4 regions of the Blautia acetica genome follow, and region 2 is predicted to be linked to each of the others. Evidence: predicted binding sites of a transcription regulator. Region 2 holds the regulator's gene; each other region holds the start of a gene.
The links. Region 2 encodes Rex, which represses fermentation and respiration genes when NADH is low (regulators of the CRP and FNR family bind a similar motif). Its sites were predicted from a motif close to ATTGTTAANTANTTAACAAT; they were not measured.

Region 1: the regulator Rex is predicted to act here: its motif matches at 2,550-2,569, upstream of hypB (hydrogenase nickel incorporation protein HypB).
Region 3: the regulator Rex is predicted to act here: its motif matches at 1,507-1,526, upstream of WBS51_RS10530 (oxidoreductase).
Region 4: the regulator Rex is predicted to act here: its motif matches at 2,273-2,292, upstream of WBS51_RS01900 (acyl-CoA carboxylase subunit beta).

The regions. Positions count from the first base shown of each region.
Region 1 is NZ_JBBEWO010000024.1:38,797-44,108, reverse strand. Features, by position in the region: gene WBS51_RS13570 (AraC family transcriptional regulator) at 1-632, opposite strand, end outside; gene WBS51_RS13565 (beta-glucuronidase) at 796-2,325, shown strand; gene hypB (hydrogenase nickel incorporation protein HypB) at 2,607-3,281, shown strand; gene WBS51_RS13555 (DUF5692 family protein) at 3,330-4,373, shown strand; gene WBS51_RS13550 (FAD-dependent oxidoreductase) at 4,401-5,312, shown strand, end outside.
Region 2 is NZ_JBBEWO010000010.1:46,884-52,195, forward strand. Features, by position in the region: gene alr (alanine racemase) at 1-245, opposite strand, end outside; gene WBS51_RS08390 (NAD(P)H-hydrate dehydratase) at 264-1,742, opposite strand; gene WBS51_RS08395 (redox-sensing transcriptional repressor Rex) at 1,826-2,473, opposite strand; gene abc-f (ribosomal protection-like ABC-F family protein) at 2,638-4,548, shown strand; gene WBS51_RS08405 (NADP-dependent isocitrate dehydrogenase) at 4,592-5,312, opposite strand, start outside.
Region 3 is NZ_JBBEWO010000014.1:76,946-82,257, reverse strand. Features, by position in the region: gene WBS51_RS10540 (LysR family transcriptional regulator) at 1-449, shown strand, start outside; gene WBS51_RS10535 (LysR family transcriptional regulator) at 493-1,380, opposite strand; gene WBS51_RS10530 (oxidoreductase) at 1,551-3,545, shown strand; gene WBS51_RS10525 (PTS transporter subunit IIC) at 3,604-4,656, opposite strand; gene WBS51_RS10520 (Rpn family recombination-promoting nuclease/putative transposase) at 4,887-5,312, opposite strand, start outside.
Region 4 is NZ_JBBEWO010000002.1:117,145-122,456, reverse strand. Features, by position in the region: gene WBS51_RS01905 (OadG family transporter subunit) at 1-618, opposite strand, end outside; gene WBS51_RS01900 (acyl-CoA carboxylase subunit beta) at 635-2,071, opposite strand; gene WBS51_RS01895 (hypothetical protein) at 2,387-3,028, opposite strand; gene WBS51_RS01890 (beta-class carbonic anhydrase) at 3,319-3,861, opposite strand; gene tyrS (tyrosine--tRNA ligase) at 3,966-5,189, opposite strand; gene WBS51_RS01880 (hypothetical protein) at 5,244-5,312, opposite strand, start outside.

The DNA of each region.
Region 1 (5,312 bases), on a different contig from region 2:
GAAACCATGTGAAGCAGATGGTTTTCAGAGGCATAGCGTTTCTCCAGAACCTGTATACTGAGAAAAGCTTCTTCCGGTTCCCGGAAATCCGAGTCTGAGGTCACCGGAACCACACGTTCTGTCAGTGTGTTTTCTATGTATTCTACAGAAAAGTTTTCCGTGTTTTCCCAGATTTTTTCCCCAAAAGTGGTAGTGATTGCAAACAGCGTTTCCTCGTCTGTTAAAAAGGGCAGGTCGGAATAGTACTTGTTTATCTGAGTGAATTGCTTGGGATAGAGGGATAATTCTTCTGCAAAATTCAACAGCGTTTGCCGATTTATTTTATGGTTTACATAAGGACCGATAAGCAGGTATAAAAATTTGTCTTGTGTATCCGGAAGCTGCATGCAGATGTAATTGCACATATATTGGTCTTGTATGCGGAAAATCGTATTTGGGGTATTCAGACGCTGCAGGGCAGGTGTGAGAAATCGTGTATAATCTCTTTCATTATAGAGCAGGCTGCGAAGTCCCAGGTCAAAAACGGGCAGAGTATGGGGGATACCGCTTGCAGGCGCCTCTATGACCGTGAAGTTGATGTATAGGTTTTTTAGAAGATTTTTCAAAAAAGCAAATTCTGCATCGTAAAACATAACATTCCTCCATAGAAAAATTTTCTTATATTATCGTAAAATATTTAGTAAAATACAAGTATATATAAAAATTATCATGGAATAAATAAAAATATTACTAACAGAAAATAGGAAAAGCCATTAATATAAGAAATATAAAACCGTTGCGAAAGGAGTATGTAAAATGGCAGAAAGAATCAAATTGGAAGTTGGCGGACTGCAGGCACTTCGCCAGATGAACCCCATGTTAATGAGCTATAATGTAGAATTTGCAGAGGTAACAGGAGGAACCTTCTGGAAAGCCTACACACCGGGACAGATTGCAGGTACAGAGGAGTTTTATGTAGAACCTACCACAGAGGGAATTGCAGCGATGTACCGGGATTTGATGCAGGTATATGCGCCGATCAATCTGTATGACGAAAAACTGCGCAAACTGGCAAAGGAACTGGGACCGGTATGGGTGCGTGTGTCCGGCACCTGGGCAACAAAAACATATTATGATTTTGACGGAACCACCAACGGAAAAGTTCCGGAAGGATACTTAAATGTGCTGACAAAAGAACAGTGGATTGGTGTTCTGGATTTTGTAAAAGAAATCGGTGCAAAACTGATTGTGTCTGTTGCCAACTGTCCGGGACTGCACAGTGCAGACGAGCCATGGACACCGGTGGAAGCAGAGAAACTGTTTGGACTGAGTAAAGAATATGGTGTGCCTATTGACGCGGCAGAGTTTGCAAATGAGCCGAACATGATGGCTGATACAGGATTCCCGAAGGGATACACACCGGCAGATTACAGAAGAGACCAGGATTTATTCTTTGCATGGCTGAAAGAAAATTATCCGGAATGTATTTGTGTGGGACCAAGCACCACTGGCGGAGATAACATTCAGTTCGGAAAAGGCAGCAGTGACAAAACCGCAGGCGGCGTAGAGCAGATTGCAGAAGAAACCTGTGACTGTGCAGATTTAATGGAAGGTACAAAAGTACCACTGGACGTATTCAGCTACCATTATTACAACGGAGTATCTGAGCGCCTTGCATCCGTAATGCCAAGCGCACACTGGGACGCATCTGAGGCCAACAGTGAGGAGTATCTGGCAACCGCTATGGAATTTGCCCGCACTTATGTACCTCTGCGTGACAAGTATGTACCGGACGCTGAGATGTGGGTAACAGAATCCGGAGACGCTGGCGGCGGCGGGGATACCTGGGCATCTACTTACCTGGATGTTATGAGAACTCTGAACGAACTGGCTGGATTTTCCACCATTACAAACGGTGTGATTTTCCACAATACACTGGCAAGCAGTGACTACGGTTTTCTTGCAAGAGAAGTTTTTGATCCAAGACCAAATTACTTTGCCGTACTCCTTTGGAATCGTCTGATGGGAGCGACTGTATTTGATACAAAAGAACCGGTACGCTACGGTGCTCATGTATATGCACACAGCCGCAAGGACGGAAAAGAAGGGCTGGTATATCTGGTTATCAACAACAGTCTGGAAGAAGCAACACAGGTAGAACTTCCAAAAGAAGCGGAAGTTTACATGCTGGCCGGGGAAGGCGGCAATATGAGAGCTTCCGTTATGACCTTAAACGGAACTCCGCTGGTACTGGGCGAGAACAATGAAGTTCCGGCTATGGACCCGGTAAAGGCAGAGGGAATGCTGGAAGTAGCGCCAGGTTCCTGTGCATTTATCGTTTTATAAAACTGAAAAGACACTTCATGTAAAGGCCCTTTCCGGGTGAACAGGCGAAGGAGAAATGCTTGTTTCCCGGAAGGGGCTGTTTTTTGTACATCTTCTGTTTTGGAATTGGATATACCAGATACCAAATGTCAAAGAAATCCCAAATTTTTTATAAATACGCTTAAATACCGATTAAATCACCCAAAATAAGCGGAAAGATTGACAAAAACACAAGCAGAATATATAATGACAAAATAATAACAATCTTCTGGTATAACCAGATTGGAAGGTGAGGTGAAAGAATGAAAGAGTTTAAGGTAATTGAAGTCAAGAGAAGTATCTTTGAGGACAATGCTGCAGACGCGGCCAGACTTCGGGAAACGCTCAGAGAGCAGAAAACTTTTCTGCTGAATCTGATGTCGTCTCCGGGGGCAGGGAAAACCAGTACGCTAAAGCGAACGATTTCCATGCTGAAGGAGGAAATGCAAATCGGTGTTATGGAGGCAGATATTGATTCAGATGTGGATGCGCAGAGCATTTTGGAAACCGGGGCAAAGGCTATCCAGATTCATACCGGGGGTATGTGCCATCTGGACGCGGATATGACCCGGCAGGGACTTCTGGAATTCGGTACACAAGATTTGGATTTGCTGGTGCTGGAGAATGTGGGCAACCTGGTATGTCCGGCAGAATTCGATACAGGCGCATGTAAAAATGCCATGATTCTGTCTGTGCCGGAGGGACATGATAAACCACTGAAATATCCCCTGATGTTTTCCGTGTGTGATGTAGTTTTGATTAACAAAACAGATGTGCTGCCCTATTTTGATTTTGATATGGAAAAATGCAGGGCGTATATTCAGAAGCGAAATCCAAAGGCAAGGGTAATTCCGATTTCGGCAAAGACCGGGGAAGGCTTTGACGAATGGACAGACTGGCTGCGCCGGGAAACAGCGGACTGGACAAAGGGACAGTAAAAAGCAAAAGGATAAAGAAGTAATAGAAAAAGAAAGAGGGTAAGACAAATGTTGTTTCAAATTTACGGAGAAAATGCGGGCTGGCAGCTTTTTGGCTGGCTCATGGTATTTGTATGTCTGATTTTAGTCAATGAAATCGCGCGCCGTTCCAAGGTGGGAGGAATTTTCTGTTTCCTGATTCTTCCGGCAGCGCTGACGGTTTATTTTATTGCTATTCAGGTTGGCGCAGCAAACGGCGCCGAATGGGCACTGAACAATGACACTTATGTACATATGAACGGCTGGTTCCACTATGCCAAACTCTATGCGGCAACGGCAGGCTGTATTGGTTTTATGATGTTAAAGTATCGCTGGGGAATCGGAAAAAAAGAATGGTTTAAGGTGTTCCCTTTTGCAATTGTAGCAATTAATATTCTCATTGCTGTAGGCAGTGATTTTGAATCCGGTGTCCGCGGCGCCATGGCTTTGGCTTCTCAGGGGGACCGCTGGTGGCTTTCCTCTGAAAATGTATGGCTTTACGGCGGCTGGTGGAACTGGGTCAATGGTATTGCGGGAATTCTCAATATTTTCTGTATGACTGGCTGGATGGGAATTTACGTTTCCAAAAAGAAACACGATATGCTGTGGCCGGATATGACCTGGTGCTTTATTGTTGCTTATGACATCTGGAATTTTGCCTATACCTATAACAATCTGCCCACACACACCTGGTATTGCGGTGTAGCCCTGCTTTTGGCGCCGACTTTTGCGGCTATGCTGTGGAATAAGGGGGGCTGGATTCAGAATCGTGCCAACACACTGGCGCTGTGGTGTATGTTTGCCCAGGTGTTCCCATTGTTCCAGGAGCAGGGGAAATTTGCGGTGCTTCCGGTGCTGTATAAGGATGGCGTTATGGACGCAGCGGTCCGCCCGACAGCAGTGAATCCAACTATGCAGGGGGTTATTGCGATTCTGGCGCTGGCGGCAAATGTGATTTGTCTTGCTGTGGTTATTAAACGGGCCAAAGAGCAGAAAAAGAACCCTTACACAAACGAAATTTTTACAGACCAGAGAGATTTCAAACTTGCTATGGCAAGAGCAGAGAAAGAATAAAAACGATATGAAGAAGGAGATTGAACTATGGCAGATTCCCTGTTTCCTAATCCGCACCCGGAAGAACCGTTTCGGGAGCCTGTTGCCAAACTGGCAAAAATGATTACAGACAGAGCCCCTGTTGTACTTGGTATTGAGAAAATCACAAAGGAATCCCCGGAATATATCGGGCTTTCCGCTTTGTGTACGGACGAAATGGCAGAAATTGCCTTAAAAATGGGAAAACGCAAACCCAGAACTCTTGAAGATATGGTAAAAATCACCGGAAAAGATAAGACATATCTGGAAGATATGCTGCAGAAACTGGCAGTTAACGGTGTCATTGAATACAACTGGGAAAATCCCAGGCACGAAAAGCAGTATGTGCTTCCTATGTTTGTGCCGGGCAGTGCAGAATTTGCAAACATGAACGAGGATATTTTGCGGGAACATCCGGAGATGGGACGGTTCTTTGAGCGTATGAGCCGTGTGCCTCTGGAAAAAATCACCCATATGGTGCCTCCCGGCGGAGCGGGTATCGGCATGCACGTTATTCCTGTGGAAAAAGCAATTCAGATGGAAAACCAGTCTGTGTCTGTGGAACATATTTCTCACTGGCTGGACAAATACGAGGGTAAATATGCGGCAAGTCCCTGTTCCTGCCGCCGTTCCCGCAAAACCTTTGACGAGGGCTGTGCAGACGACCCGGAAGGCTGGTGCATTGCTGTGGGAGATATGGCAGATTATGTGGTGGAAACCAATAAAGGAGGACGCTACATTACCAGAGAGGAAGTTATGGACATTCTGAAAGTGGCAGAGGAAAACGGATTTGTACACCAGATTACCAACATTGACGGAGAAAATAAGATTTTCGCTATCTGCAACTGTAATGTAAACGTGTGTTATGCTCTGCGTACTTCCCAGCTTTTCAATACGCCGAATATGTCTCGTTCCGCTTAT
Region 2 (5,312 bases):
ATGGGCTTTTGAATCCCTGCCCGGCGCAGCTCCATACCCTCGTCCACAGTCGCAACCGCAATTCCCCAGATATAGGGATAAGATTCGATTTCTTTTGCCAGGGGTATGGCACCGTGCCCATAGCCATCCGCTTTCAGCACAGCTATAATCTGTGTGTCTTTTTGCAGGTTTTTCTTTATGTTTTCCAGATTATATGCAATGGCGTCCAGGTTGATGTTTGCCTGGATTCTTTTCTGTATCTTCATAATTGTCCTTCTTTCCTGTTAAAGTTCCTTCAGAATCTCTCCTGCAGCTTCTAAAATATCACCCGCCAGCATAGCGGCTCTGCCCTTTTTCTCTGCTGCCAAATCTCCTGCCTTTCCATGGAGATAAACACCTGTGCAGGCTGCCTCCCATGGAGAAAGTCCCTGAGCCAGAAGCCCCAGAATCAGTCCGGTGAGCACATCTCCGCTTCCGGCTGTCGCCATACCGTCATTGCCGCACAGATTGATACAGGTTTCCTCTGTTCCCCGGCTGATAATCGTTCTGGCATCTTTGCACACCAGCAGGACACCCAGTTTCTTTGCCGTTTCTTTGGTAATCGTCAGAGGATTTTTCTTCCATTCTTTTACAGAGATTCCCGTCATGCGGGCAAATTCTCCCAGATGAGGGGTCAGTATCACCGGAGCTTTACAGCTTTTTAAAAGCTTTTCCTTACCCTTTAGCAGATTCAGGCCATCTGCGTCAATAACCAGCGGTTTGTCTGCGTATTTCAAAAGAGTCTCTAAAAGTCTTTCCGCCTGAGGAGAAGTACCAAGACCGGGACCAATGCCGGCCACATCAGCCCAGCATAGGTTTTCTCTCACCAGGTTTTCCATATCCGCAGCGTCCTCATAAAGTGCCAGCATGGCTTCAGGGAAGCAAGTAAACAACCCCCTGTTTTCTTTTGGCGTACAGAGTTTCAGCATACCTGCGCCGCTTCGCAGAGCAGCCTGTCCGCTAAGATACGCTGCGCCGAAAATTTCCCGGCTGCCTGCGGCCAGAAAGACCTTGCCGAAGCTGCCCTTATTGCCGTCCGGTTTTCTGGTGAGTTTTTTAAGTTCCCTGTCCGTACAGGCAAAAAGCTCTGGAGACCTTTTGTCTTTGCGGTAAATGCCCACATCTGCCGTAAGCAGTTTTCCGGCATAGGCTGCACCGGGATACAGGCAGAGCCCTGCTTTCTTATAGGCAAAGGTAACGGTAAGGTCTGCCCTGACGGCACAGCCCCATACCGCTCCTGTATCTGCGTCAATACCGGAAGGGATGTCCACGGCTGCGATTTTCCCTGAAAAATCCTGTAGTTTTTCTATGGTTTCCCGGTAAAGACCCGAAACTTCCCTGGAAAGCCCTACACCCAAAAGAGCATCCACGATAGTAGTATATTCATGTACACAGAAAGTCTTGACAAAGGAAATTCCATAATTTCTGCCAATTTCTATCTGCGTTTTCATTTCTTTTGTAAAATGTTCCGGATTTCCCAAAATACAGACATGTACCTGATATCCTGCCAGAAACAAAAGCCGGGCAATGACCACACCGTCCGCCCCGTTATTTCCGGAACCGCACAGCACCAGCACTTTTGAAAGGGGAAGCCCCTCTTTTTTCATACTCTCAAAGACCTGCAGTCCCGCCCGCTCCATAAGTACCAGAGAAGGTACTCCCATGGTTTCTATGGTGTAGGCATCCAGTTCCTTCATCTGCTTTCCGGTTACAATCTCCTCCATGTTTCACCCGTCCTTTTTCCTTGCGTAAAGCGAAAAGGCTGCCGCAAAATCTCTTTTACATTTTACAGCAGCTTTTTACGTTGTTATTTTTTTGGATGTTCGTTTTCATAACAATTCAGATTATAAGACAGACGCATTAAACTTTCGGAAAGATGTACATTTTCTACGATAACATCCTCTGGTACATCCAAATCCAGATGTGCAAAATTCCAGATAGCCCGAATTCCGTTTTTTACCAGTAAATCAGCTGTCTCTGCCGCGTTGTTTTTCGGCAGGGTCAGCGTGGCTATATCCACATTCTGCTCTTTTAAAAACTCTGGAAGCTCGTCCATCATACGGATTTCATTTCCTCTGATGGAAATTCCTTTCAGTACCGGATTCACATCAAAGATACCTACAATTTTAAAGCCTCTTTTTTCAAATTTTACATAGTTGGCAAGTGCCTGTCCAAGATTGCCGGCACCAATGATAATCATGTGGTACGTCTTGTCCAGTCCCAAAATTTTTCCGATTTCATCATATAAATAGGGAACATTATATCCATAGCCCTGTTGCCCGAAGCCGCCGAAATTATTCAAATCCTGACGAATCTGAGACGCGGTTACCCGCATCTTTTCGCTTAACTCATTGGAGGATATTCGTTCTACGCCTTCTTCTATAAGCTCACCTAAGTATCTGTAATATCGGGGTAGTCTTTTAATTACTGCCTTTGAAATGGATTTTCCCTCCATAACAACCCTCCTGTATTCAAAATACACATTTCTACGCTCCATTATAGTGTATTGTTAAATTAAAGTCAATTAATTTTCGTTTCTCTGTTGTCAAACCTGTATTTTTCGATATAATAAATAGGACAGCTTTCGTAGCTGTACGGAGTTTAAAGGAGATAATTATCATGATACTTGCATGTCAGAATATAGAAAAATCTTTTGATGGCGTTACCCTGCTGGCAGACGCCAGCTTCCATATTGAAGAGCGGGAAAAAGCCGCTTTGGTGGGCATTAACGGGGCAGGAAAATCCACGCTTTTTAAAATCATTGTGGGGGAACTTCCCCCGGACAGCGGGCAGGTTATTTTAGCCAAAGGGAAAACCATGGGCTATCTGGCTCAGCACCAGGAGCTGACCAGCGACTTGTCTATTTATGACGCTCTTTTGCAGGTAAAGCAGCACATTCTGGATATGGAGGTGCGTATGCGTCAGCTGGAGAAAGAGATGAAATACACCCAGGGAGAAGAATTGAACAAGATTATGGAGGCCTATTCCCGTCTGACCCATGAGTTTGAACTGGAAAACGGGTATGCCTACAAAAGTGAACTGACCGGAGTCTTAAAGGGACTTGGCTTTGCAGAGGAAGATTTCGGCAAAATGATTTCCACACTTTCCGGGGGACAGAAAACCCGTGTGGCCCTTGGCCGTCTTCTTTTATCCAAGCCGGATATCATCCTTCTGGACGAGCCTACCAACCATTTGGACATGGATTCCATTGCGTGGCTGGAAACCTATCTTTTGAACTATCCGGGGGCTGTCTTTATTGTATCCCATGACCGCTATTTCCTGGATAAGGTCGCCACGAAAATTGTGGAAATTGACAATACAAAAGTTACGTCTTTTACAGGAAACTACAGCGCCTACAGTGAAAAAAAGGCTATGCTTCGAAGAGCCGCGTATCAGGCTTACTTAAACCAGCAGCAGGAAATCAAACACCAGGAAGCCGTCATTGCCAAATTAAAGTCTTTTAACCGGGAAAAATCCATACGGCGGGCAGAAAGCCGGGAAAAAATGCTGGATAAAATAGAAGTATTGGAAAAGCCTGTGGAAGTGGACGATTCCATGCGGATTACTTTAAAGCCTCGGGTGATAAGCGGCAACGATGTGCTGACTGTAGAACACCTTACCAAGTCCTTTCCCTCTCTCCCGCTTTTTGAGGATTTAAACTTTCAGATTAAGCGGGGTGAGCGGGTGGCTATTATCGGAAGCAACGGGACGGGAAAAACCACGATTTTAAAAATTTTAAATCAGGTGATTCCTGCGGACAACGGCAGCTTCCGCCTGGGCAGCAAAGTACATATCGGATACTACGACCAGGAACACCATGTACTCCACATGGAGAAAACCATTTTTGAGGAAATTTCCGATGATTATCCAAAGCTGACGAATACGGAAATCCGCAACCTGCTGGCCGCCTTTCTCTTTACCGGAGATGATGTGTTTAAGCCGATTTCTGCTTTAAGCGGCGGGGAACGGGGGCGTGTGTCTTTAGCCAAACTTATGCTTTCCCAGGCCAACTTCCTGATTCTGGATGAGCCTACCAACCATCTGGATATTACTTCCAAAGAAATCCTGGAGGAAGCCTTAAATAACTATGAAGGTACCGTGCTCTATGTGTCCCATGACCGTTATTTTATCAATAAAACAGCCACCAGGATTCTGGACTTGACCAATCACAAACTGGTAAACTATATCGGCAATTACGATTATTATCTGGAAAAAAAGGAAGAACTGACTGACATCTATGCCCCCGAAGTCCGGGAAGAAGTTTACACAGAAACCGTATCTGCCACGAAAATGGATTGGAAGCAGCAAAAAGAGGAGCAGGCCCGTCTTCGGAAACGGGAAAATGATTTAAAGAAAACGGAAAAGGCCATTGAAGAACTGGAGCAAAGAGACAGTGAAATTGATGAGGAAATGGCAAATCCGGAGGTGGCCACTAATGTGGCAGAATGTGTCCGCCTTTCCAAAGAAAAGGCAGAAATTGCCGAAAAACTGGAAAAGCTGTATGAAAAATGGGAAGAGCTGGCTGAATAAGCGGCTCTTCCCATTTTTCAAAATTTTTCGTAAAGAGGCAGATTTAAAGTGCAGCTTCCAGCTCTTTTCGGATTTCACAGATAAAGTCCCGGCTGTTCAAAACCGTAGGGGCAGGAATACTGGTAATCAGCGCCAAATCTTTGGTCATTCTTCCGCTTTCAATGACGTTTACTGTAGCTGCTTCCAGTTTGTCTGCAAAATGCTGCAGTTTCGTGTTGTCATCCAGTTCTCCTCTTTTTCTAAGAGCTCCGCTCCAGGCAAAAATCGTTGCCACCGAGTTGGTAGAGGTTTCTTCCCCTTTTAAGTGTCTGTAATAATGGCGCTGTACTGTGCCGTGCGCTGCCTCATATTCAAAATATCCCTTGGGCGATACCAGCACAGAAGTCATCATAGCCAGAGAACCAAAGGCAGAGGAAACCATGTCACTCATAACATCTCCGTCATAATTTTTGCAGGCCCAGATAAAACCGCCTTCTGCTTTCATCACTCTGGCTACTGCGTCGTCTATGAGGGTATAGAAATAAGTCAGTCCTGTTTTTTCAAAGGCTTCTTTATATTCAGTATCATAGATTTCCTGGAAAATATCTTTAAAGGTGTGGTCATACTGTTTGGAAATGGTATCCTTAGTGGCAAACCACAAATCCTGCTGAGTATCCAGGGCATAAGAGAAACAACTTCTGGCAAAACTTTCGATAGACTCGTCCAGATTGTGCATACCCTGCAGCACACCTGCGCCCTTAAATTCGTGAATCATCTGCCGGGTT
Region 3 (5,312 bases), on a different contig from region 2:
TCTGTTCCTATATGGAAAACGAACCAAATATTAAGTTTATTCCTATTATCCACCAGAATATGACCGTCATCACGCCCAAGGGACATCCGCTGTGCGCCAAAGACGCGGTTTCCCTGTCTGAACTTAGCGCCTATCCGCTGATTGGGTATGACAAAAGCTCCGGTCTGGGAAAATATACGCGGCAGATATTTTCTTCCCACGGAATCACCCCGAATTTCATCTGCGAGTCCCCTGATGAAAACGCCATCTCTGCCCTTGTGGAGGAAGATTTCGGCATAGCCCTGGTGGCAGATACGGAGGCCATCCGCAAACGCAATATCCGGATTCTGCCGCTTCGTGACATACATCTGGTTCATACCGTTTATCTGGCCTATCTAAAAGACCATTATATGATTCCGGCGGTCCGGAATTTTCTCCAGTTTATCATAAAGGACGGGACACATCTGTAATTGGTGTCCCTGCCGGAGGTTTTCTGGTACAACGAATCTTAAACTAGTATTTTCCATATAAGGCTTTTACATATTCTGCGAATTTTTCTACAATGGGAGTCTGATAATTCTCCTTGGACAGCGCCATATAGATGTAACGCTGATACCGGGGCGAGCGCAGCTTCAGCACTTCCACATTCATATTTTTAAGAAGGGGAATATCCGGCATGACCGCAATACCGAAATTCTGTGCTACAAGCCCGGCCATTGCACCGTCTTCCTCTATTTCATAAGCAATCTGGGGTCTGATTTTCGCCATTTCAAAGAGCCTGTCCACCACCGGCCGAAGGCCGCTTCCCTGTGTAAAATAAATCTGCGGATAAAGGGCAGCCTCTTCCAAATCCACTTCCCCTCTTCCGGACAGAGGATGTTGTTTCGGTATGACTACAACCAGATTCTGTGTTCCTACTGGTGTAAAGCTGACTTCCGGTTCATTCTCCATCATGGAACAGAAGGCAATATCATACTTTTCATCCTTCAGCCCCTGGATAAGTTCTGACGTATTCCCCACGGTAAAATGAAACTCTGTTTCCAGTTCTTCATGACTTCGCAGAAAATCCCCCACCAGACGAGGCACAAATTCACTGCCCAGTGTATAGATATATGCCAAATCAATGACCCCTTTGGTCTGTCCCGCCATCCCCTTTGTCTTAGAGACTCCCAGTTCCAGTACATTCATGGATTCCTCCACATACCCCAGGAAAAATCTCCCATACTTTGTCAGTACCACATTTCTTCCCTGCTTGCGGAACAACTTTACACCCAGTTCTTCCTCCAGTCCGGCAATTGCATGACTCAGCGTTGGCTGAGAAATTCCAATCTCTTCTGCCGCTTTTGTGTAATGCTCCAAACGTGCCAGTGCCACAAAATAATTTAACTGATGCAGCTTCATACAACTCACTCCCTTCTCACCTTTTTATACAGAATACCATAACTAATAGTTAATTTCTATAGATATTAATAAAAATATGCATTTGTTTTATGGTTTATTTTTCCCTATAATACGGTCAGAACATAGATTGTTAATCAAATATCAAATCCAGAAAACAGGAGGAGTTCCTTATGAAAAGCATGTACAAACACATCTTTGAACCACTGACCATCCGCCGCATGACGATGAAAAACAGAATTATGATGACACCCATGGGTACAAACTACGGTGAACAAAGCGGCGAGATGAGCTTTCTTCATATTAATTATTACGAGCAGCGCGCCAGAGGCGGCACCGGTTTAATTATGGTAGAAAATGCAAACGTAGATTACCCGCTGGGTTCCAACGGAACCACCCAGCTCCGCATTGACCATGACAATTATCTTCCGCGTCTGTTCAAATTAACAGAAACTGTCCACAAACACGGCGCCTGTATCGGTATTCAGATTAACCATGCCGGGGCTTCGGCTCAGTCTGCCCGTACCCAGATGCAGCCGGTCTCTGCCTCTGACATTCCTTCCAAAGCCGGAGGTGAAATTCCGCGCCCGTTAGAGAAAGAAGAAATTCTTCAGATTGTAAAAAAATACGGACAAGCGGCAAAACGGGCTCAGGCTGCCGGATTTGATACTGTAGAAATTCACGCCGGACATTCCTACCTCATCAGCCAGTTTTTATCTCCGCTTACCAACCACCGGACAGACGAATTCGGCGGAAGCGCTGAAAATCGCGCCCGCTTTGCCCGTATGGTTCTGGAGGAAGTCCGCGCACAGGTTGGGCCGCATTTCCCCATCTTCGTGCGAATCAGCGCCGATGAATTTCTGGAAGGCGGCAACACTCTGGAGGATACTCTGGATTACCTTCAATATTTCCAGGAAGAAGCCGACGTTATCGACGTATCTGCGGGACTGAACAGTTCTATTCAGTATCAGATTGACGCCAACTATCTGCCGGACGGCTGGCGCTCTTACATGGCAAAAGCAGTAAAAGAACGCTACGGAAAACCTTGTGTAACTACGGGAAATATCCGAAATCCCCAGGTTGCGGAAGACATTCTTGCAAAAGGCGACGCGGACATCATCGGTATGGGACGGGGACTGATTGCAGACCCGGACTGGGTAAACAAAGTGGAATTCGGAGATGTCTGTGATATCCGCAAATGTATTTCCTGCAACATCGGGTGCGCCGGAAACCGAATCGGCATTAACCGTCCTATCCGCTGTACTGTAAATCCTGCCGTTCTCCACGGAGAAGTCTACAAAAAACAACGGGTTTCCAAGCCCTGCAATGTCGTTGTAATCGGAGGCGGAACTGCCGGCCTTGAGGCTGCCTGTACAGCCGCCGAAGTGGGATGTACAACCTTCCTCATTGAGAAAAAACCGTATCTTGGCGGATTGGCTGCAGAGATTTCCAAGATTCCGGACAAAAAACGTCTGGCAGATTTCCCCAATTACCTGATCCACCGTGCGCACAAATTAAAAAACCTGTTTGTGTTTACCCAGACTGAAGCTACCACCGAATTTATCAAAAACCTGAAGCCTAACATCCTTGTCAATGCTACAGGCTCTCTCCCGCTGCTTCCTCCCATTGCCGGGCTTCACGACACACTGGGCAAACCCGGAAGCCATGTGTACTCTATTTTTGATATGATTCAGCATGTAGACCAGTATCCGGAGGATATGACCGGAAAGAAAGTCTGCGTCATCGGCGGCGGTGCCGTAGGACTGGACGTGGTGGAGTTCTTTGCTCCGCGGGGCGCAGAAGTCTCTATCGTAGAAATGCTCCCTGCAATCGGAAACGGAATTGACCCCATATCCAAGGTCGGCACCTTTGCCCTGATGGATAAATACCATGTCCGCCAAATGCCTAACACCGCATTGAAAGAAGTCCGGGACGATTCTTTCCTGGTGGAAACCCCGGAAGGCAAAGAAACTTTAAACTTTGATTACGGATTTGTCTGCCTCGGAATGAAAGCCAACACACCGGTTCTGGCTGAGCTCCAGAACGCCTTTGGTGACGAAATTGAAGTTATCAACATTGGTGACAGTGTCCGGGCGAGACGTATCATTGAAGGTACAGACGAAGGACGCAACATCCTAAACACACTGGAAAAACACGGATATTTATAAAAACACAGAATATGGGTCTGGTACACCTTGCGTCGTGCACCAGACCCATACTTTATTTTTATAAATCCAGTTTCAAATCATTTTCTCCAATCCATCCTTTCTTTCTGAAAGGTATGGCAATGACACAGGTCAGCACTGCGGGCAGTACAAAGCAGATAAGAATCATGCCAATCCAGTCCATGGGGGTAATCGCTGCTTTGGCGCCGCTTGCCATATCCTGTACCCAGCCTGTATACACACCTATCTGTCCCACAAAGCCACAGGTTCCCATACCGGAAGCAACTGCCGCTCCGTTCATTTCCATATGAAACAGGCAGGTGGCCATCGGTCCGGTAATCGCTGAAGCCAAAGTCGGTGGAAGCCAGATTTTCGGATTTCTCACAATATTTCCCATCTGCAGCATGGAGGTTCCGATTCCCTGGGCAAAAAGACCACCCCACCGGTTTTCCTTAAAACTCATCACTGCAAAGCCCACCATCTGGGCACAGCAGCCTGCCACTGCCGCTCCACCGGCCAGACCGGTAAGAGAAAGAGCTGCACAGATTGCCGCGCTGCTGATAGGAAGTGTCAGTGCAATCCCTACTATGACGGAAACCAAAATACCCATAAAAAACGGCTGCAGTTCTGTTGCCCACATAATGGCATTTCCTACGCTGCTGGCTGCGTAGCCGATAGCGGGTGCCCACCAAAGAGACAACAGTACACCCACGGCAATAGATACAAAAGGTGTTACAATAATATCTATTTTTGTCTCCTTGGAAACCAGCTTGCCTGCTTCCGCCGCAAAAATAGTTACAATCAGAACTGCCAGCGGGCCTCCCGCACCGCCCAGCTCATTGGCCGCCATGCCTACGGCTGTCAGCGAAAACAGCACCAGGGGCGGACACTGCAATGCATAGCCTATGGAAATAGCCATAGCTGCACCTGTGGCTCCTTTGGCATAAGTTCCCACGGTTACCAGAATATCAATGCCCAACTGCTCCCCCAGGGTACTGATAATCGTCCCGATAAGCAGAGAGGCAAATAACCCCTGTGCCATGGCGCTTAAAGCGTCAATCCCATATCGCTTGGCAGAAAAAATGATGTTTTTTCTTCTCAAAAATTCTTTCATGAATGGATTCTCCTTCCTTCTGACGTCTTCTTTGTTTTACTGTCTTGTTTACTGTCTTGTCAGTCAGGTTCTATTATCCATATTTTTCCGGAGTTCGTCAAGTAGGAAAATCGTCTCTGTTTGGCGAGGTTTATGGTTATCAGAATTCCTCCGCTTTTCTTCCTTATCTTGAAATATTTGCCTGAAACGGCGTGAATTGCTTTTAGATGTGACTAAATCTACGGAAAAAATTACAGTTCCATTTTTTCCTGAAATTCCTCTACAGATTCAACTTTTGCTGCAAGTCTTGTCCAAAAGGCCAGCGTTTTCATATCGGTTTCTCCGAGAATTTTTTCTTTCAGATTTTCCGGTACTGTCCCGCATTCTTCCAGCATTTCCAACAAAATATCTGTTCTTCCTTCTCTTCGTTCATCTCTCAGCATCTCTTCTAAAACCATAAAACGCTCCTCCATTTCTCTGCTGGATTTTACCCGAGCGATAAATTCCTGAAGCTGTCGGATATAAGAATCATGAAAATCAGTCTGACTGTCTTTTAAATCTGCCTTGACAAATTTCAGAAAAGTAATCAGTTCTTTTGGAACCTCTTCGTCATTTTCCCCACAGGTACTTAAAAATACAATATGACGACAGTCTCCAAACTGTACTTTTTCTTTGCA
Region 4 (5,312 bases), on a different contig from region 2:
GACTGCTGCAATATTGTCTTCCTGTGCAGGTACCGCTTGGTTGGAATCTTTCTTCTTTGTCAGAGCTGCTTCCAGCTTTGGTACATATTTCATCAGAGAAATCACAAAGCTTAAGAAAATCAGCATGATAAATACGGTTGCAAGACCTACAATGGCGTTCATAACCGCATCAAGCATTTTTTCTTTCATGCTGTAGTCTGCACTGAATCCCACGCTTTCTGCGTTCAGCTTGCTGTCGTATACCATTTCTACCACAGCGTCCCTGTTTTCAAACTCTGCCTCTAAAGTGATGACATACTGGCTTCCGTCTTTCTTTACGGCCTCTTCCGGTGTTGTTTCTTTAAATTCCTTAAATGCACCCAGTTCTTCGGAAGAATCTCCCCAGGAAACAAATGCATTCTTGGTAAAGTCGTCCATGTTCGGATTTTCTTCTATGGACTGTTCCATTGTCGCCTTGTCATACTGCACCAGAGACTGTACCGTAGCAACAGTAGTCTGATAGAGATTATTCTGTACCGTACTGTTGATTTCATCTTTCGTCTGACCGCAGGCGGACAGAGAAAATACCAGAACACCGATTGATACTAAACTGCCTATTTTTTTCCATCTCTGTTTCATATCATCTCCCCCTCGCTTAAACTGTGCCATGTTTCTTGCTTGGGCGGTCTTCTCTCTTAGTGAACAGCATTTCAAATGCGCCAATTACATATTTTCTTGTATCTTCTGCTTCAATGATAGTGTCCACATAACCCCTCTTTGCTGCAGAAAGAGCGCTGGACTGCAGCATTGCATATTCTGCTGCTTTTTCATTAATAGTAGCTGCGTCTGCGTCTGCATACATGATTTTGGCAGCCAGTTTCGCGTCCATCATACCAATCTGTGCGTTTGGCCATGCAAATACCATATCCGCGCCTGTAGATTTGCTGTTCATAGTCAGGTAAGCGCTTCCGAAAGCTTCGCCAATTACAATGTTTACCTTTGGAACCGTTGCACTGATGAAAGCATTTGTCAGTTCTGCTGCGTTTCTTGCCATATTGGACTCAGAGCATTTTGTCGCTTTGTATCCTTTTACATTGGTAAGAGTCAGAACCGGAATTTCAAATGCATCACAGAATTTCACAAATTCAGCCGCTTTCTTGCAGCCTCTTGCGGATAATACGTTTTCAAAAGTTTCTGTCTTTTCGCCTTCTTCGTTGTAAACTTCGCTTCTGTTTGCAACACAACCTACCGTTGCACCGTTTAAGCGGATGAAACCTGTTACCATATCTTTTGCATAAGCTGCTTTTACTTCAAAGAATTCCTGGTTGTCTGCAATCTGAGAAAGTGCAATAGAAGTATCTCCCACACAGTTTTCCAGTTCCGGGCAAACACGGTTTAAATCATCTGCACACTCTATATAGGAAGAATTATCTTCAAAATTGGACGGAAGCATGGAAATCAGAGTTCTCATCTGTCCTAAAATTTCTTCTTCACTTCCCACAACATCTACCAAGCCTGCATGTTCGCTCTGGTATGCAGCGCTTGAAGTATCACACTTGGAAATTTCGTTTCCTTCCAGTGCATTCGGGGAATTTACAAACAGTCTTCCCTTTGTGTCTTCCATGAAAGTAAAGTCTGTCAGTGCAGGAACCACTGCAAGTCCGCCGCCGCAGGTACCGAAAATTCCTGTAATCTGAGGAATTACGCCAGAGGCCATAACCTGTTTTGTGTAGATTTCACCAAAAGCATTTAATGCATCCGTTGCTTCCTGCAGTCTTAAGCCGGCACAATCAAGCAGACCGATAATCGGTGCGCCTGTCTTCATGGCCAAATCGTACAGATTTGCAATTTTTTTCGCATGCATTTCACCAATGGAACCGTTTAACACGGAGGCGTCCTGGCTGTACACATATACCAGGCTGCCGTCAATGACACCGTATCCGGTAACGACGCCGTCTGCCGGTGTTTCTTTTTCAGATAAGTTGAAGTCTGTGTTTCTGGCTGTTACATAGCCGCCGATTTCAACAAAGCTGTTCTCATCAAGTAAAGAATTAATTCTTTTACTTGCTAAGGTTTGTGCTGTACTACTCATTGTTCAGCCCTCCATCTTAAATTTATTTTTCACAGCAGAAAAAATCTGCCTGCTGCTTACCGGGATTTCCGCACTGTTACCGCACGCCTCATCCGGTTTTCGCGCAGAAATCATCTCCGGTTCACTGCATTACATTACAATAGTAAAACCAATCTCTGCCAATTATAATTGTACCTTGTTTCGGTTTTTTTTTCAATAGTTTTTGACAATTTTTTAACAGCTTTAACAGAAGATTTTTACTATTTTTTAGATTTTCTTTTGAAAAGGACTTTTGTTTCTGACACTCTGTCTATAGAATGTGCCTTTTTTCCTTTTTTATTTCGTTTTTTCACTTTCCAGACAACTCTCCCACATCTTTTGACAGGTTTTCATACAGCCGTACAAAAGGGGATACGTCCCATTTTTCTCTATCTGCACCCCCAATTCTTCTGCAAACAAAAATTCCATACATAAATAACTGATTCCCATACAGCGTTCTCGTTTTTTCTCCCCGGCCCGCTGACAGAGCACCTGAAAAGTAGTTCGGGGAATGTTTTTGAAAAAGCAATAGGTCTCCTGGAATCCTTTGTAAATCAGATACCAAAACCCAATCCAAGCCAGTTCTGCCCGTTCTTCCTCATCCCCCCGGATATCCTCCAAAAGTCCTAAAACTGCTTCTGCACATATTTTTTCCTCTCCTGACAGGCTGTCCCAGAATCCTTCTCCCTGATAGACACTGTTTCCTGCCCTCTCCCGGAGATACTCCAGCCACTGCGTTTCCATATCCTGCACCATCTCTCTGCACATCTGGTTCTTGCTTATAATGTAAAGGAGAAAATAGGTGACATCTGCATATTTTTTTTCCGTCTTTTGATACGGTTTTCTCTTCTCATAGTAAAAGCCTTCCTCCTCCACAAAATCCAGTCTTTGCCTTTCTTGTATACAGAGACCTTGAAACAAAATTCCCTCTTTCTTCATAAGACAGCCTCTTTCCGTCTGCACCTGCACAATGGGAATGTTTCTTCTTTTTACTACTTTATCCGGGAAATAAAAGAATCTGATGAAAACGAAGATAAAATGAAAATAAGAATGAAATAGAATCCAATAGAAAATGTATACACGCCGAATGGAATGCAGCGCAGACTTTTTTGATTTAGCTTTATTCTACTACAAACACTGAGAGAAGACAATATCATTTTATAAAACTATACGAGAAATCTTTTGTGGAGGGCGTGACTCAAAATAAATCGCGCCCTTCCTTTCATAACTTAACAGATGCTGGTCAGTGCACCGGTAACAGAATCCATGATAAAGCCTTGTATAGTTACATCTTTCGGCATCAGAGGATGGTTTTTCAGCGCCGCAGTTGTTTCACGGACAGATTCTTCAGAAGAAGAGAAACCTCCCAGCCATTGATTCAGGTCAATTCCGCTCCGCCGGACAATATCAATGTGTTCTTTCGGTATTCCCCGGTGTGTGAGCTTTTCCAGCATTTCTTCAGCATCCATTCCCTGAACACCGCAATCTGTATGACCAATGACCATAATTTCCTGCACACCAAGTTTCAGGAGTGCAACCAGAAGACTGCGGACAACACTTCCATAGGGATGGGTAATGACACCGCCAGCATTTTTGATGATTTTAGCATCTCCATTCCGGATACCAAGTGCTGCCGGCAGAAGTTCTGTCAGCCGGGTATCCATACAGGTAAGAATCGCCAGTTTTTTGTCAGGGTATTTGCTGGTAATATAGGGTTTGTAGCTCTCTTTTTTTACAAATTCTCGGTTATATTCGATAATCTGCTGAATCATAGGTGGGAAACCTCCTTTTATTCTGTTGCTGTTTCATAAGACTGATTATAATTTCAAGAATCCGGTTATGCAAGAAATTCTTTTTGCTACAAGGCTCCTTCTTTTTACGCCATAGTTACTTTTCTGAAGTTTTTCTTCCCTTTTTTCAATACAATACCTTCACCCTGCAGTTTTTCTCCTGCAAGCAGGTATTTGATATCTGTAATTTTCTCTCCGTCCACGGACACACCGCCCTGCTCAATGGCGCGTCTGGCTTCGGAACGTGTATTGGCCAGTCCGCTGTTTACCAGAAGAGAAATTAAGTCTATGTTTCCGTCTGTCAGCGCGCTTTCCTCAATTTGTGCAGAAGGCATATTTGCCGCATTTCCGCTGGTGAATAATGCTCTGGCTGCTTCCTGCGCCTTTTCTGCTTCTTCTTTTCCGTGTACCAGTTCGGTCAGCTCGTAAGCCAGGATTTCTTTAGCTTTGTTTAACTGGCTGCCTTCCCAGCTGTCCATTTCATCAATCTGCTCTAACGGCAGGAAGGTGAGCATACGGATACATTTCAGTACGTCTGCGTCTGCCACATTTCTCCAGTACTGATAGAAATCGAAAGGAGAAGTCTTGTTGGGGTCTAACCATACAGCGCCGGACTGTGTCTTGCCCATTTTCTTGCCTTCGGAGTTCAAAAGCAGGGTAATGGTCATGGCACAGGCATTTTCACCCAGCTTTCTTCTGATTAACTCCGTTCCGCCCAGCATATTGCTCCACTGGTCATCTCCGCCGAACTGCATGTTACAGCCGTATTTCTGGTACAGCATGTAGAAGTCGTAGCTCTGCATAATCATGTAGTTAAATTCCAGGAAGCTGAGTCCCTTTTCCATACGCTGCTTGTAGCATTCAGCAGTAAGCATACGGTTTACAGAGAAATGCGGACCCACTTCTCTTAAAAGTTCCACATAATTCAAATCCAACAGCCAGTCTGCGTTATTCACCATCAAAGCTTTTCCTTCAGAGAAATCAATGAAACGTTCCATCTGCTTTTTAAAGCAGTCACAGTTGTGCTGAATCATTTCCGGGGTCATCATAGAACGCATATCGCTTCTTCCGGAAGGGTCGCCGATGTATCCGGTTCCGCCGCCGATAAGGGCAATGGGCTTATTGCCTGCCATCTGCAGACGTTTCATCAGACACAGAGCCATAAAGTGTCCCACATGAAGACTGTCTGCAGTCGGGTCAAAACCAATGTAAAACGTTGCTTTTCCGTTGTTCACCAGTTCTCTGATTTCTTCTTCGTCCGTTACCTGAGCAATCAATCCTCTGGCAACCAGTTCGTCATAAATTTTCATCTCTGTATTCTCCTTTTCTTCTGCTTTTTCCGGAAAGGAGAGGTTTTTTGAAAATCAAAAAGAGCCCTCGTCCTTTCTCAATTTATAAAAGGACGAGAACTCTGAAATTCCCGTGTTACCACC